Regions from separate parts of the Gilvimarinus sp. 1_MG-2023 genome, predicted to be linked through region 1. Evidence: predicted binding sites of a transcription regulator. Region 1 holds the regulator's gene; each other region holds the start of a gene.

Region 1 (4,169 bases):
AACAGTGCCAACAATACCGTATCGCTAAGTAAAGGCGCTTTACTGGAGCAAGACGGCGCGGTTATGCAAGGTCATGAGATTCGCTACGACATCAACCGCGAACTGGTCAGCGCCGAAGGCGATCATGAATCTGACCAACCCATTCAAATGACCATCCCCCCGGCACTGATAGAGCAGTAATATGTCGACACTACGCGCAGATAATCTGGCCAAAAGCTATAAAGGGCGCCAAGTCGTCATTGATGTTTCCCTAAGCGTATCAAGCGGCGAAATAGTCGGCCTACTCGGCCCCAACGGGGCGGGGAAAACGACTTGCTTTTACATGATTGCCGGCCTGGTTCGCGCCGATAAAGGCAAAGTGGCCATCGACGATCAATCCCTGACACATATGCCCATCCACGGGCGTGCCCAAGCGGGTATTGGCTATCTACCACAAGAGGCTTCAGTATTTCGTAAATTATCTGTCGCGGATAATATTCTCGCCATATTGCAAACTCGCAAGGAGCTTTCTAAGGCCGAACGCGAAGAGCAGTTAGAGTCACTACTGCAAGAGTTCCACATCACCCACATTCGCGACAGCCTGGGCATGGCTCTGTCAGGCGGTGAAAGACGGCGGGTAGAAATAGCGCGAGCCCTTGCCACCGACCCTAAGTTTATCCTCTTAGATGAACCCTTTGCCGGGGTCGACCCTATCTCCGTCAGCGATATCCAACAGATTGTCCTCCACTTAAAAGACCGCAATATCGGTATACTGATTACCGACCACAATGTCCGTGAAACCTTAGGTGTATGCGAAAAAGCGTATATCGTCAGCGAAGGGCATATCATCGCCGAAGGCAGTTCAGAACAAGTACTGAACAATGCGAAAGTGCGCAAAGTTTACCTTGGCGAGCATTTTATGCTCTAAAAGCCGGTTCGCCACCTTGACATATACTTAATTCTCCTTGTTAGGCATAAAGATTGCTAGGAGCTATTGCTTGGGGGCGACATGCTGACTAAACTCAAACCATAGTCTGCAAGATCGTACTGAAGAAGCCATGAAACAATCGTTACAATTAAAACTGGGCCAACAGCTCACTATGACCCCCCAACTGCAACAGGCGATTCGTCTGCTGCAGTTGTCGACCTTGGACCTCCAGCAGGAGATCCAAGAGGCGCTGGATTCCAATCCCATGCTGGAAACCGAAGAGAACAACGAGCCTAGCACCGAGGCGGAAAAAAAATCCGAACAAGAAGCTGCTATTAATGAGACCAGCAGCCTCACTCAAGAATCCGCCAAAGCCACTGAAACCGAACCTGAAAACAATGCTGAAGGCGATTGGAACGAAGAAATCCCTCAGGACCTCCCGGTGGACACCAGCTGGGATGATGTTTACGAGAGCTCTGCGCCGGCACTACCGGCCAGCAACTACGAGGGCGACGACTCAGATTTCGAAAGCCGTCGTGGCAGTACTGAAACACTGTACGACCACTTAATGTGGCAACTCAATTTAACACCGATGTCTGAGCGCGATGAAATCATCGCTCTGGCCATTATTGACGCTGTAGAGCCCAGCGGGCTGCTGAGCGTTACTCTGGAAGAAATTTTTGAAGGCTTAGCACCCAACTTCGAAGAGCTTGAACTGGATGAGGTGCAAGCTGTACAGCACCGATTGCAACAATTCGATCCATCGGGAATCTGCAGCGAGAATTTAGAGCAGTGTCTGTTGGTTCAGCTGACCCAATTTGCCGCCGACACACCTTTTTTGGATGCCGCCAAGCAAATCGTTCAACAATATCTCCCCATGCTCGCCAGCCGCGATTACCGGCAATTAATGCGCAAAACACGCTTAAAAGAGCCAGAGTTAGCGCAGGCGGTTGCCCTAATCAAAACCCTCAACCCCCACCCGGGTGACGCTATTGACACTCGCGAAACCGAGTATGTCGTGCCCGACGTATTTGTCGATAAACGTGAAGGGCGCTGGACCGTTGAGCTTAATCCGGATATAGCTCCCCGGTTACGAATCAACTCCGATTACGCATCACTGGTTAAAAGAGCCGATTCCAGCAGCGAAAACACCTTTTTGAAAAACAATTTACAAGAGGCCCGCTGGTTTCTAAAAAGCTTACAAAGTCGTAACGAAACCCTGTTGAAAGTCGCCACCTGTATTGTGGAAAAGCAACGAGGATTTCTGGAGTATGGCGCAGAAGCCATGAAACCCTTGGTGTTACACGATATCGCCGAGTTGGTAGAAATGCATGAGTCGACTATTTCGCGGGTGACTACGCAGAAATATATGCACACCCCCCAGGGTATTTTTGAGCTGAAATACTTTTTTTCATCTCACGTCAGCACCGATTCAGGCGGTGAGTGTTCGTCTACTGCAATCCGCGCTATCATTAAGAAATTGGTGGCAGCTGAAAACTCGAAAAAACCACTCAGCGACAGCAAAATTACCGACATGCTGGCCGAGCAGGGAATAAGGGTCGCACGGCGAACGATTGCCAAGTATCGAGAGTCGCTCAATATTCCACCATCAAATGAACGTAAAAGCATTGTCTGATACAGTCTGTTTATGCACCGGTGGCACTATTGCGGCCGGCTGGGTGGGATAGGCCCACCCTGATTCAGGAGGATAGCTATATGCAAATAAACATCAGCGGTCATCACATTGAGGTAACCGAAGCAATTGAAGAGTATGTTCATAATAAATTTGCAAAGTTAACGCACCATAATGACCTCATCACCAGCATTAATGTTTTTCTCACTGTGGAAAAACTAACCCAAAAAGCTGAAGCGAGCATACATGTCAGCGGCAAAGACATTTTTGCTAATGCAGACTCCGAAGATCTCTACACCGCCATTGACGCCCTTACCGACAAGCTTGACCGTCAAGTGATCAAACACAAAGAAAAGCTGAAAAGCCACAGATAATACTCATGGAAATCTCTCAAATATTATCCCCAGAACGCACCCTATGCCATATCGAAGGGGTCAGTAAAAAGCGCGCACTAGAGATCCTCGCCAATACCATTGCCGAGAACTCACCCATGCTCGACGCCGATGACGTATTTCGGCGTTTAATCGCGCGGGAGAAGCTCGGTTCTACCGGTATTGGCCATGGCATCGCCATCCCCCACTCACGCATACCAGGTTGCGACTGTACATTGGGCGCACTAATCACCTTAAAAGACCCCATTGACTTCGATGCAATGGATGGTGAACCGGTCGATGTATTATTTGCCATGCTGGTTCCCGAGGAGTCATGTGACGAACACTTAAAAACGCTGGCCGCGCTGGCCAGCGCGCTTAATGACAATCAGTTTCGCCAGGCATTGCGGTCTGCGCAAAACCCGCAAGCGCTTTTTGCCGCTGCCACCCAGTCACCAGCAGGCTAACCACTATGCATTTGGTGATTGTCAGTGGTTTGTCGGGCTCGGGGAAAAGTACCGCGCTAAACGCGCTGGAAGATGCCGGTTATAACTGTATCGATAACTTACCGGTAAGCCTGCTGCCTGCGCTAATCACTCAAATTCAACTGCACAAAGACGCGGACAATCAAAATTTTGCCATTGGCATCGATATTCGCGACGCTTGGCAAGACTTAGAAATTTTCCCCTCAATGGTAGGACATCATAAAGATGCTCACCTACCCTTTACCGTTGTCTTTCTAGACGCTGAAACCAAAAAAATTGTGCAGCGGTTCAGTGAAACTCGACGTAAACACCCACTGAGTGACAAACATCGCCACTTGACCGCAGCAATTGAAACCGAACACCAGTTACTTGAGCCCATGCGAGATGCGGCAGATCTTGTCATCAACACTACGGATCTAAACCTGCATCAGTTGCGCGAGCTGATTAAATCTCGTATTGCCGAACCTCACTCAGATGGCATGGCAGTATTATTTGAGTCATTTGGCTTTAAACACGGCCCGCCCAACAATGCCGACATCGTGTTTGATGCACGCTGCCTACCCAATCCGCACTGGAAGCAAAGTCTACGCAGCCAAACTGGACGCGACGTCGATGTTATTGATTTTCTAGATTCAGAACCGCTAGTACAAGACATGCTACAAGATATAACCCACTTCTTAGGTCGCTGGTGGCAACACTACCAAGCTAATAATCGCAGCTATATTACTGTCGCTATTGGCTGTACCGGCGGTCAGCATCGTTCGGTCTATTTA
Region 2 (4,169 bases), on a different contig from region 1:
AGTATTTATGCTCTGGCCTTAGCGAGCGGCTGTTTTTTACTGGCAGCAGGTTTTACCTTAAACGTAGATGATGTGGGGGAGTAACCGTCGCCAGATTTACAACGTTAGGGGTGAGCCTGTAAAACGCGCCACCCCAATGCGAAGTAATATTTAAAGTCTTTAGGCGCGTTTAATCCGCACAACCTTCATCACTTCAAAACGCAACCCCGCAACCATTTCGGCCTCCGGGTAGTAAGTGATGTTGACACGTGCACCCTTTAAACTTTGATATTTATCTTTACGTTTAAACTTAAACGGTATATCACACCCCTCTATCATCACCGTATGCAACATCCACTCGCCTTGCTCGCGCTGAACGTGAGACACCACCTTCATCGCCTCCGAGTGCACCAATTCACGATTCTTTTCTAGTAATTTCTTAGGGTCTGATTTCATTGCTTTGTACGGATTAAATTTATTAAATGAGACTTATTGATAATGTAATTTCCGCTAAAAATTTTTGCCGAGATCCCAAATTGACTACCTTAAGCTATATACAATTATACAGTGTGGCAATCGCTATTCGGCTATTGTTTAGTCTTCAACGTAATAGATCTTAAGCATTCAGTGGTATATGCAATACAGCTAACTGGACCTGCCGCCACAAGACCCTCTAACCACTAGTTGCGCCGGAATTAAAAACGATTCAATCGTTTCACCTTCCATCAGCTTCAATAGATTTTCCACTAACAACTCACCTGCGATTTTGGTGTTCTGCTGCACTGTTGATAACGGTGGATAGGTATAAGCAGCCATGGGTATATCGTCAAACCCCATGATCGCTATATCTTGTGGAATGCGTACGCCCTTCTCTTCCAACGCTTTCATAACACCGATGGCAATTAAATCGCTGGCACCGAGCACGGCATCAAAGGCCACCCCATCGTTGCGCAGTGACACCGCCGCCTGATAGCCGGAATCTTCCGATGTTTCAGCGTCTACTTGCAGTTGCGAATCAATCCTTAAATCAGCTTGTTCAAGAGCCGCGCAGTAGCCTTGATAGCGACGACGAAACTCCGGGCTGCCCTCTGAAATACCGCCAATAAAAGCAATGCGCCGGTAGCCCAACCTCAATAGGTGCTCAGTGGCTTTCTTAGCACCGCTGAAATTGTCGCAACCAATGGAGACTCCCGGCTGGCCCGGCAACACCGGCCCCCAGGTAATGTAGTGAGCCTGCTGTTCATCTAAATGGTTTAGCTTTTCGACATAGGTGGTGTAGTCACCGTACCCTAAAAAGATAATACCGTCGGCGCGATTAGCGTCTTCATAATCGGCGTGCCAGTCGTCACTAAACTGCTGAAAAGAAATCAGAACATCGTAGTTGCGGGTGGCGCTGGCGCGGATAATGCTCGCCACCATGGACAGAAAGAAAGGGTTGATCAGTGAATCACCGGTGCCGTGATCTTCGTTAAGTAACAGGGCAATGGTACGGGTTTTCTGTGAGCGTAGATTGCGCGCATTTTTATCGACTTTGTAGTTGAGCTCGCGGGCAATCTCCTTAATACGCTGCTTGGTCTCTTCATTGACCAGCGGGCTATCACTAAGTGCCCGCGATACTGTCGCCTGAGACACGCCCGCTTGATATGCGATATCGAACGATGTGGGTTTGCGATCTTTCATCCAGCCATCCTATGGGCGAAGCCAAGCCTTGAGAGCCGCTCGCGACGCTTTTGTTATAGTTCGTTGTGGCTATTCTGCCACGTATAGCAAGGCGTGTTAACGTTATTTTTCAGACTAGCCTTTGTCCGAACGCAACTGCTTGACCAAGCTAAAGCCTGCAAAACCACAGGCCGCGGCTACTGTACCACCGACAACTTGTGCCACTAACCACAAGCTGGCACCTCCGCCCTCATAAGGCGTGAAGTAAACACTGTAAATTAAAGCGGCTAATAGTCCCAGCCAAGGCAAGGCACCAGCGAGAATCGCGCTGATGAAACCGCGAGAAATTAACGCGCAAATAGCGCCCGTCAACAGTGATGGAACAATCAACAAAAACCATACCCACATACGCTTTAGCGGGTTAACCCGCTCCCCTTAATGTTTGGCTTATACTCCCTAAAATACCAAAATCTGTGTAATTTTTATAAAAAATCTTTACTCAGTCTGCTTTTTACCAAAACAACCCTTGCCTGCCCCCCCACTCGAACAGGCTAAAACACAGCCCAGCGGATCTCGGCACACGACTGGACTGTTCTTTGCTTTATTGCGTTTAACTTCAAGCCGACAGGAGGACTCTATGAACACCGAGCAATTTGAGGGTAACTGGAAACATCTGAAAGGCAGTGTGCAAGAACAGTGGGGACGTTTAACTGACGATGATATTCAAAAAGTGGTCGGCAAGCGCGACAAACTGGTCGGACGCTTACAAGAGCGCTACGGCATCACCCGACAAGCCGCTGAGGATGAAGTGAATCAGTGGTCTGTTAAATACGAGCAGTAGGTGAATGATGGCTAACACACAGCAAGGCGGTTTAACCCAAACCATTGACCTCATTCTCGGCGCCAGCAGCCAGAATTCATTCAGCGTCGGCGATGTGCTAGAAAGTGCGAGCCATCGAGGTTTTGGCCCAATGCTTTTGGTGCCGGCACTGGTGACTTTTTTACCCACAGGGGGGATTCCCGGTGTGCCTATTGTAGCGGCGATAGTGATTATTTTAATTGCCGGGCAAATATTGCTGGGCCGCAACACGCCGTGGCTACCCAAGCGATTGCGAAAAATCGAAGTCGAGCGATCCTCTGTGGATAAAGTTTTGCGGCCAGCAAAGCGTTATACAACGCCGGTTGATCGGGTCTTAAAGCCGCGCTTAGGCTTTTTATTGGGCGCTGTAGGCATTAAAGTCACCGCTCTTTTATGCATTGGCTTGGCACTGGCACTGATTCCACTCGGGCCTATTCCTTTTGCTGCGGCTATACCTTCGGGCATTATGGTATTGCTGGCTTTAGGCATAGTCGCCAAGGACGGGTTGTTAATTGTGATCGGCGGCGTGTTAAGTGTGCTCGCGGTGGCGTTGATGGCCTTTTAGGCTACGCAAGAAACTACTCAGTGGCCTAAGCGGGCAAAACTCATTAGGAAGATACACGACCACCTAGGGTTTTAAACGCGCCTTGGGCATATCACCCAACAGTCATAATTGCCCAAGGCGACAATGCCTAATGCATCCCACAACCATACCGCTGAGACATTGCCCAACAGGCGTTTGAAAGTTGACTACATCAAGCTGCCGGTAAAGTCGCTGGCAGGTTTGCCCGGCCGGCTGGACACTGGATGGTTGGGAATTTCATTAATTTTTCCGCCGCGAGCCAAAAAGGCTTCTATCTGACAGGAAAGCTCGGTACGAAGCTTTTCTCGCGAGGCAATATTGTAATCTTCCGCAGAGTGAACCTTACCGGTAACTGCCACGCTAAGCGCTTCTGTCTCTTCAGATTCCATATCGTCGTTCTGATCCAGATTCTGTTCGGTTTCGTCGTATTGACTCGCCATAATCACACCCCTCAATGAACCCGCGTTAAGTACGCGTCAACAAGAAACAGACGAAAAATATACTTTTAATGCCTGCCCCAAAGTGTTTATTAATAACCTGCGCTTTGTGACTTTATAGCGCAACCTACGCTTAAGGTCATTGCTTTTTTATTGTTTTTTTAGTTCAGTTTTTTATTACCAAGCCTGCATACTTAAGATTTTGTTATTTGGCCTGTGCAAATCATATTTTTTGCACAATAACCCTGAGCACGCTAGACTTCGACCTTTTTACGGTTACTTATTTATGGCACGTAAACAAGAGTTCAAACACTTTCCGGAGCTACATGACCTACCCGACGATGAAAAAGCCAACCGCTTAACCGAAGCAAAGGCCTTGGCCTTTGGCCCCAATCAAAAACTCACGCGCTGGCGTGGCAACATAATGCAATTTGCCATCATGTTTATCGTTTCTGTGCTTTTTATGGTGTTTGTAGCGCCGGCATTGTCACTGTCACAGGATGCTTCTGCTCTTATTATGCTATTCATTATTTTGCCGTTGTTTTTTATACTGCAGCAACGGCGTTACATTCAGCTGGTTCGCCAGGCACTGGCCAAATTAAACCCGCCGAGCTAATTTAACTATTACAGACATAAAAAAAGCGCCTAAAGG
Region 3 (4,169 bases), on a different contig from region 1:
ATCCTGTCGCTGGATGATTACCGTGCCCGCTATGCACAGTACCGAACAGATAAAAATTTGCAAAAGGCTCACGCCTCGGCACCGTTTTTAGTGGTGTGGGATGACCACGAAATCGCCAACGATACCTACATCGACGGCGCAGAAAATCACGACGCAAGCGAGGGCGACTTTGTCGAGCGCAAATTGGCGGCACTGCGGGCCTATTTTGAGTGGTTGCCTATTCGCTCGGAAGGGGCACTCGACAGCGACGGCCTGGCTATGCCATCGAGTATTTATCGTCAATTTGAGTGGGGCAATCTGGTAAATTTATTGATGCTCGATACCCGTAACGAAGCGCGGGCTAAACCTCTGGAAACAGGCAGTTACTTTAATGCTCAGACGGGCACATTCGACTTTACCGGGCTGTTTGCCGATATAAACGATCCGGCTCGCGAGCTATTAGGCGCGCCGCAGCGCGACTGGCTGGCTGCGGCTTTGACTACCTCAAGTGCAACCTGGCAGATGTTGGGTCAACAGGTTTTAATGGGGCGAATGAATTTACCTTTTGCCATTGCCACCCAGCAAATGAGTATTCCGGATTACGCCGAGTTGGGCGCGCTGGCTTTATTAGCGGCGCGTGCAGAGCAGGGCGATCCGAGCCTCAGTACTGATGAGCTGGCGTATTTACAGGCTAACCAAGAGCGCCTTACGCCAGAGGTTGTGGCCTTACTGCAAGCGCCCAGTATCCCTTATAACCTGGATGCCTGGGACGGTTATGGCTATGCGCGCGAACAGGTGTTGGCCATGGCCCGCCAGGCTAACGCACGGTTGGTGGTGCTGGCTGGCGATACGCATAACGCATGGGCCAGTGAAATTGCCGATGCCGATGGCAATTTTGCAGCGGTAGAATTGGCCACCTCATCGGTAAGCTCACCGGGGTTGGAGGAGTACCTAGCCATACCGGCTGACGCTTACGCGCAAACCGAAGCGGGAATAGTCAATTTGGTGGAGGGGCTGAAGTATTTGAATAGTGCTGACCGTGGCCTGCTAACCCTGGACATTACCCACGAGCGTATTATCGCGCGCTGGGAGTTTGTCACCTCGGTACAAGACAGTGACTACAGCCTACAAGCCTCCAGAACTCAGGAAATGACGGTATCGGCGGATAATCCATATCACTTTAGTTAGTCATTTTCGAAAAAGTAAAATCTAAAACGCCGGGTAATACCGGCGTTTTTTGTGGTTTCTACTTTTTACTTTTGAGTGATTCAAGTATTGCCAGCCTTTACAGACTCCCTTTGCATATTAGAAAAATTATTCGTCAATCGTTGTAATTATTTCCAATAAGCGGTGTTAAATTAATAATGGTTCTAGCCACTATTTAGGTGAGTGCCAGCCGAGTGGGTGTGAATGTGAGCTATTTCACACGGGTGCGTTAAATTTAATTTTGGCATAGCAATTGCGACTAGCAAGTCAGAGATTGGGTTTACGGATTAAAAGCTGTGTATTGCGGCAGACATTTAGCCCGTAACTCCCTAATTTGTCTTAATGACGTTGGAGGTAGTTGCTATGAATATTTCTCGGAAAATGACAGTTGCTCAACGGACTCGTGTGTCGGTAGCGGCACTTGTTTTTGCTACCTGTGGACTCGCTCAGGCAGCAGAGGGTACCCCTTCTGAGCAGATTCAATCACCTATATCGTTTAATGAGGTCGATCGTGATACCAGTGGCAGTTTACACTGGCAAGAGGTAAAAGACGCATACGGCGCAAAGCTTGAATCGCTACATTTAGATAAGAGCACGACCCTAAATCGCTTCGATAAAAATGGCGATGACGTTTTAGAGCCGCAAGAGTATGCCGAGTTGTCACGGACTATCGCGCGTGATATTGCTAAGTCGCAGGATGCCGAGGTTGCGTATCAAGCGGGTGATCAGCGTCAGCGTGCGGCTGAAAGAACCTTTCAGGGCCAGAGCGACATGCAGGCCAAAGCGGCTGTTACGGTAGATCAGTTGCCGGCCGATAACGCTGATCGTGTGGAAGGTTTTAATGTCATCAATCGACAGGCAGATATTGTGGGCGAAGTTGAGAAGGTGATTGTCGACGATGGCAAGGTGCAAAACGTTGTGGTGAGCATTGGTGGTTTTATGGGTATTGGCGATAAAGACGTCTTGGTTGATGCTCGTGAGTTGCGTATCGATGTCGACCATGTTGTTTGGAATACGCCCCTAACTGAACACCGGTTGGATAATTTGCCTGAGTACTCAGAGGATGAGCACTCTTAATGGCAGGTGCAAAAAGTTGCTTGCGCAGAGGTCCTGATGATTGACAGTGCCACAGGTGTGAAATATCTGAGCCAGAAGTGCCGAGCTGCGCGGTCAAGTAGCTCGGCAAGTTTACTTTCCCGTCTACGGTGACGCTAGCGGTTAGTGCGATAGAGTTTGATGCAACCATTGCAGAAATTGCGGATAGGGCGGAGCACCGGCTTGTTGATCGAGTATTTTCCCCTGTTGAAAAATCATTAGGGTTGGAATGCTGCGAATTTGAAATTGCGCCGCTGATTGCGGAGCCTGCTCGGTGTTAACTTTTATAAAGCGCGCGATTGGCTCAAGCTCCGCGGCTCGTGCAAATGCTGGGGCAAAGCTCTGGCAGGGGCCACACCATTCGGCCCAGAAATCCACCACTAAGGGAAGCTGCTCGTGCGATAGCCAGCGGGTAAGCTGCGCGTCGTTAGCGCTAATGGGTTGACCGGTAAAAAGTGACTTGTGACATTTACCGCATTTGGGGGCCTCGCTTAGGCGAGAATCATCCACCCGGTTGGCGGTCAGGCAATGGGCGCAGAGAGTTTGCAGGTATGCCATGGTTATTCCTCTTTATATGCAAGGGTGCATTATAACAAGTGACGAAGCGTCTGAAAGGTTTATCGCTGTAAGTATAGATGTGTGGAAATGTGCTCGGAGATGAGCTAAAAATGGAGGTAATACTAACCCCTATACTCTGGAGATGAGTCTATGAATTCGATTAAGCACGGCATAAGTATTGGTATGGAGCGGGTGGGCAGTGATTTTTTTCTCTCCCTTAAAGCCGTGGGTACATTAACCCATGCCGATTATAAAATCATAACACCGTTTATAGATTCAGCTCTTGAGTCTGTTAACTCACCTAAGGTGAATGTGCTGATTGATGGCACAGAGCTGGAAGGATGGGAAGCTCGGGCCGCCTGGGATGATTTTAAGATCGGCCTTAAGCACAATAATCATTTTCATAAGATTGCAATTTTAGGCAATAAACGTTGGCAAAAAGTGGCGGCAAAGCTCGGTAGTTGGTTTGTATCGGGTGAGGTTGAATACTTCGAGAGTCAAGAAGCAGCCATAGTCTGGCTGCTGGAGCGTTGAGAATATTACGGACTTACATCGCCGGCGTGTTGGCGGGATTTTTGTTTGCGCCACTGTCGGCGGGCTAGCTCTTGCATGTCGCGAGTTTTATCATTTTCATCGACAATCTCCCGGCCGAGCAGCGCCTCTAGTACATCCTCTAAAGTGATAATACCCAATACATCGCCAAATTCGGTGACAACCAAAATCATATGCGTTTTCTTGCGGAGAAATTCCTCCAGAGCTTGTGTCAGTGGCATGGCATCTAGCAGAGCGGGCAGCTCGCGCCGGTAGTGACTAAGGGGTTGACCTACCTCGCCGCGAGCCTGGGCTAATAATAAGTCGCTAAGCAGTACCACACCGGTAATGTTATCAGGTTCTTCATCATAAATAGGGATGCGCGAAAAGGGGATGGTTTTATGCCGATTAAAGACCTCGCTAAGGCTGCTGTTAGATGGCTCGCTAAACAGTACGGTGCGGGGAGTCATTGCCTCTCGGATGGGAGTTTGGCGTAGTTCTAGCAGGTTTTTGACGACTTGGCTTTCATTTTCATCTAAATGCCCCTCTGCACTGCTAATGTCGGCGGCAATAGCCAGTTCTTGACGGTTGAGGCCCGCGCCTGCTCGCTCTCCGCGCGTGATCAGGCGAGTTAATAACTCGGATAGATAAATAAAAGGCGTGAGGAGTTTAATTAAATAATATAAGCCAAAGGCCGTCGGAGGAGCTAGTTGACGCCAGTAGTAAGCGCCTAAGGTTTTGGGGATGATTTCAGACAAGACGAGTATCAGCAGAGTCAGCACCGCTGAAAAGAGGCCCAG
Region 4 (4,169 bases), on a different contig from region 1:
CCCAGTGAGACTCTCGCCGCGGCGGTTAAAGTGGCGGGATCTTGACTCTTTCCTGCCACCCCCGCCAAAGCTTCGGCGATTGAGCGTATATCGCGAATAGGAACCCGCTCGCGCAATAGGTTCTGCAATACTTTTAACAGGGTATTCAAGGTCACTGTGTTGGGTACTAACTCTTCGACCAATCGAGGTGAAGTTTTCTCCAGCATATCGAGCAACTTTTGTACATCTTCATGGCCAATTAGCTCATGGATATTATCTTGCATGATATGATTCAGGTGGGTAGCCACCACAGTACTCGTATCAACAACTGTGTAACCTAGAGTTTGTGCCTGCTCTTTTTGTCCACTCGTAATCCAAATTGCATCCAAACCAAAAGCGGGATCTTTGCCTTTAATACCATCGATATCGCCAAAAACTTGGCCCGGGTTAATCGCCAGCTCGCGGTCCGGGTGTACCTCAGCCTCGGCCACAGTTACCCCCATAAGGCTTAATCGATAGGCATTAGGCGCAAGCTCTAGGTTGTCTCGTATATGAACGGTAGGCACCAAGAACCCCATTTCCTGGGACAGCTTCTTCCGCACGCCTTTAATGCGACCCAATAGCGTACCGCCTTGGTTTTTATCCACCATGGGAATTAACCGATACCCGACTTCCAGTCCAATCACATCCACCGGCTGAACATCATCCCAGCCGAGCTCAGTGTTCTCTGCCGGGGGCAAAGCACCCGCTGGAGCTGGTGCTGGGCCTGGGGCCATCGATTGACCGGCAGGTTTAGCAACTGGCCGACCGGCATTAGCACCACCGGGCATATAATTATCCTCAACGGGCTCGGGTTGCTGTTTGCGCCAGTGAATATAATAGGCAAAGGCTCCACATAAGATCGCTAAGCCCAAAAAGGCCACATGGGGCATGCCAGGTATAGCACCCATGATAAATAAAATGCCTGCCGCTATCATAAGTGCTTTCGGTGAATCGAACATTTGCGACATCACTTGAGAGCGCATATCTTGCGAGCTATTCACCCGGGTAACCAAAATAGCGGTAGCGGTAGACAGCATTAGCGACGGTATTTGCGCCACTAAACCGTCACCGATTGTCAACAGAATGTATTTTTGTAAAGCATCGGCGAACTCCAACTCATGCTGGACCATACCGATACCCAAGCCGCCAATGATATTAATTGCCAAAATCAAAATCCCGGCGATTGCATCGCCGCGTACAAATTTGCTGGCACCATCCATTGCACCGTAGAAATCCGCTTCGCTGGCCACATCTTCACGCCGCTGCTTGGCCTCTTCTTGATCAATAAGCCCCGCGTTCAAATCGGCATCAATCGCCATTTGCTTACCGGGCATGGCATCGAGGGTAAATCTGGCACTGACCTCGGAGATCCGTCCGGCACCCTTGGTCACAACGACAAAATTAATGATCATCAAAATCAAGAAGACCACCAAGCCCACCGCGTAATTGCCGCCTATGACGACCTCACCAAAGGCTTGAATCACCTTACCTGCGGCATCACCGCCTTCGTGCCCATTGAGCAAGACAACTCGGGTTGAAGCGACGTTAAGCGCTAAGCGCATTAACGTCGCCACCAATAAAATAGTCGGGAAAGCGGCAAAATCTAATGGCCGTAGGGCATAAACCCCCACCAGCAACACCACGATCGATAAGGCAATATTGAAAGAAAAGAAAGCGTCGAGCATAAACGCGGGCATGGGTAAGATCATCATGCCCAGCAACATAATCAGTAAAACAGGGATGCCTAGGTTTCCCCGGCCCATTCCCTTGACTTGATTAAATGCGGCCTTGCCATCAGCCTTTGTGAATTGCCCCAAAGATAGTGCCATAAAGTTGTACGTTTTTTTGACGCTCTGTTGTAGTTTCTTGCTCTATCGCAAGAACCATACCTAAGTGTTAAAGCGAAACAAAAAAAGGAGGCAGGTTAGATTAAAGGAAAAACAGATAGCACTAGCAGGCAGGTCAAAAATTAATCATATCGCATATCCCGCGGTACATTAATATCACGTGGAAAAACCGGCCTCTCCCCTTTGCCTTGGCGAAAATTTCTTAGACCAAACACGTAGGCTAAAACTTGAGCAACGGCCATATAAAGTCCGGCTGGAATTTCAGCATCAACCTCTGTGGTATGGAATATCGCACGGGCCAATACGGGTGATTCAATGATATCAATCTTGTTGTTTTTAGCGATATCGCGAATACGAAAAGCCGTATGATCACCGCCTTTAGCCAATAGGATGGGGGTAGACATGTCATCTGGGTTGTATTTTAGAGCGACGGCAAAGTGTGTTGGGTTGGTAATAACCACATCGGCTTCGGGTACCTGTGACATCATTCGGCGTTGGGCGATTTCTCTTTGCATCTGCCTAATGCGCCCTTTTACCTCTGGTTTACCATCGGTATCTTTATGCTCATCTTTGAGTTCTTGATGGGACATTTTCAATTTTTTGGCGTGATCCCAAATTTGAAAAGGCACATCAATCGCGGCAACCAATATAGTGACTGCCGACATAGCAATGGTGGTATAGGCGCTGATCAGCACAGACTCAACGATAGCCACATTGGTCTCTAAGGCCCCTAGCTGAATCATATCCTGCTGCCATATAAAAAGAGCCAAAACAGCAACCGACATGACCACGGAAACTTTTCCAAGAGATTTGGCCAACTCTACCAAAGCCTTGACCGAAAACATTCGCTTTAAGCCTGCCAATGGATTCATTCGACTAAACTTTGGCGCCATAGCTTTAGCACTTAACATCCAGCCCCCTAAAGCTATAGGGCCAACAATGGAGGCCACCAATAAAATCGCCAAAAAAGGAGCAATAGAGATTAGTCCTGCGTAAAAAGAGCTTACAAGGTGACCTATCATCGCGGATGTATCGAATATTTCTGTACGACTTAAGGTGAAATTATTTTGAGTTAAAGCCACAAATTTATCAGCAATTAAACGACCAAATACAAACAGACCGATGGATCCTGCCAGCAATATAAAAGTTGTGGTTAAATCGCGAGATCGTGGAATTTGTCCGTCTTCACGGGCTTTTTCAAGTTTTCGTGCGGAGGGTTCTTCCGTTTTTTCCTGACTGCTGTCGTTGTCTTCAGCCATTATGGGAGCCTCAACAGAGCACGGCTAAACATACCCGCCTGATAAAAGACATCTTCGAAGTATGGTAAAAATACAATCAGACTCAGCCACATAAACAACAATCCGAAAATCAAGGTAATCGGAAAGCCGACGCTAAAAACATTAATTTGAGGCGCAGATCGGTTCATAATGCCAAACGCCATATTGATCACGAGCATAGCTGTAAACAGTGGTAACACCACTACCAAGGCCGCACTAAACATCCAACTGCCCATATTGGCGATTTGAATAAACTGATCGGGGCCAAACCCTGCCCCACCAACAGGAAAGGTCGAGAAACTTTCTACGATTAATGCAATGATTAGTAGGTGACCATCAAAGATCAAAAATAAAACGGTAGACAATAAAAGATAAAACTGAGAAAGGACTGTAACAGTAATACCGTTGCTAGGATCGTTCATAGAGGCAAAACCTAACCCCATTTTCATAGCGATCAGCTGGCCGGCCAAGACAAATATATGTAAAACCACCTGAAAACTAAAACCCAGAGCCAATCCGATCAATACTTCATTGGCAACAATCATTAAAGCAGGACCACTCAGTAGATCAACCCCCCTGGGCACTTCAATCATGGGGCTGACCAGTAGAGTGACAAACAAGGCTAACAAGACACGAACACGTGCTGTTACTGTTTTAGCCCCGAAGATTGGCGCCGCCATAAATACTGCACCAATACGCAGAAATGGCCAGAGATATTGACCAATAAACTGCATCAGCTGATCGGTACTGAGAACAAGCTCTTGCACAGCTTAGCCTATGAGCCCTGGAATACTATTAAAAAGGCGATTAAATAAATCGCTTAATTTAGACACCATCCAGTTCCCCGCCAACATAATGGTCAATAGCATGATAATCAAACGTGGCAAAAAGCTGAGAGTTTGCTCATTAATTTGAGTGGCCGCTTGAAACATGCTGACCACTAAACCTACGACCAAACTTGGCCCCACAATTAATAGAACCATGATGACGGTCAAGTAAAGCCCATCGGCAAATAAACTGAGTG

The links. The regulator sigma-54, encoded in region 1, starts transcription at its own class of promoters, with help from an activator protein. The targets are predictions, from matches to a motif close to TGGCACANNNNTTGCNNT.
Region 2: Q4563_RS14275 (CsbD family protein) is a predicted target of sigma-54. The motif match lies at 2,224-2,241, and genes of this name have one in related genera.
Region 3: Q4563_RS05350 (PRC-barrel domain-containing protein) is a predicted target of sigma-54. The motif match lies at 1,428-1,445, and genes of this name have one in related genera.
Region 4: flhA (flagellar biosynthesis protein FlhA) is a predicted target of sigma-54. The motif match lies at 1,895-1,912, and genes of this name have one in related genera.

The regions. Positions count from the first base shown of each region.
Region 1 is NZ_JAUOSC010000003.1:206,083-210,251, forward strand. It holds gene lptA (lipopolysaccharide transport periplasmic protein LptA) at 1-180, shown strand, start outside; gene lptB (LPS export ABC transporter ATP-binding protein) at 182-907, shown strand; gene Q4563_RS06445 (RNA polymerase factor sigma-54) at 1,038-2,543, shown strand; gene hpf (ribosome hibernation-promoting factor, HPF/YfiA family) at 2,624-2,914, shown strand; gene ptsN (PTS IIA-like nitrogen regulatory protein PtsN) at 2,920-3,378, shown strand; gene rapZ (RNase adapter RapZ) at 3,384-4,169, shown strand, end outside.
Region 2 is NZ_JAUOSC010000015.1:69,814-73,982, forward strand. It holds gene Q4563_RS14255 (MFS transporter) at 1-84, shown strand, start outside; gene Q4563_RS14260 (hypothetical protein) at 160-435, opposite strand; gene Q4563_RS14265 (LacI family DNA-binding transcriptional regulator) at 625-1,659, opposite strand; gene Q4563_RS14270 (hypothetical protein) at 1,774-2,046, opposite strand; gene Q4563_RS14275 (CsbD family protein) at 2,276-2,479, shown strand; gene Q4563_RS14280 (exopolysaccharide biosynthesis protein) at 2,484-3,062, shown strand; gene Q4563_RS14285 (hypothetical protein) at 3,248-3,520, opposite strand; gene Q4563_RS14290 (hypothetical protein) at 3,804-4,133, shown strand.
Region 3 is NZ_JAUOSC010000002.1:592,622-596,790, reverse strand. It holds gene Q4563_RS05355 (alkaline phosphatase D family protein) at 1-1,167, shown strand, start outside; gene Q4563_RS05350 (PRC-barrel domain-containing protein) at 1,549-2,262, shown strand; gene trxC (thioredoxin TrxC) at 2,404-2,838, opposite strand; gene Q4563_RS05340 (STAS/SEC14 domain-containing protein) at 2,989-3,372, shown strand; gene Q4563_RS05335 (CNNM domain-containing protein) at 3,378-4,169, opposite strand, start outside.
Region 4 is NZ_JAUOSC010000001.1:414,909-419,077, forward strand. It holds gene flhA (flagellar biosynthesis protein FlhA) at 1-1,850, opposite strand, end outside; gene flhB (flagellar biosynthesis protein FlhB) at 1,991-3,127, opposite strand; gene fliR (flagellar biosynthetic protein FliR) at 3,127-3,912, opposite strand; gene fliQ (flagellar biosynthesis protein FliQ) at 3,916-4,169, opposite strand, start outside.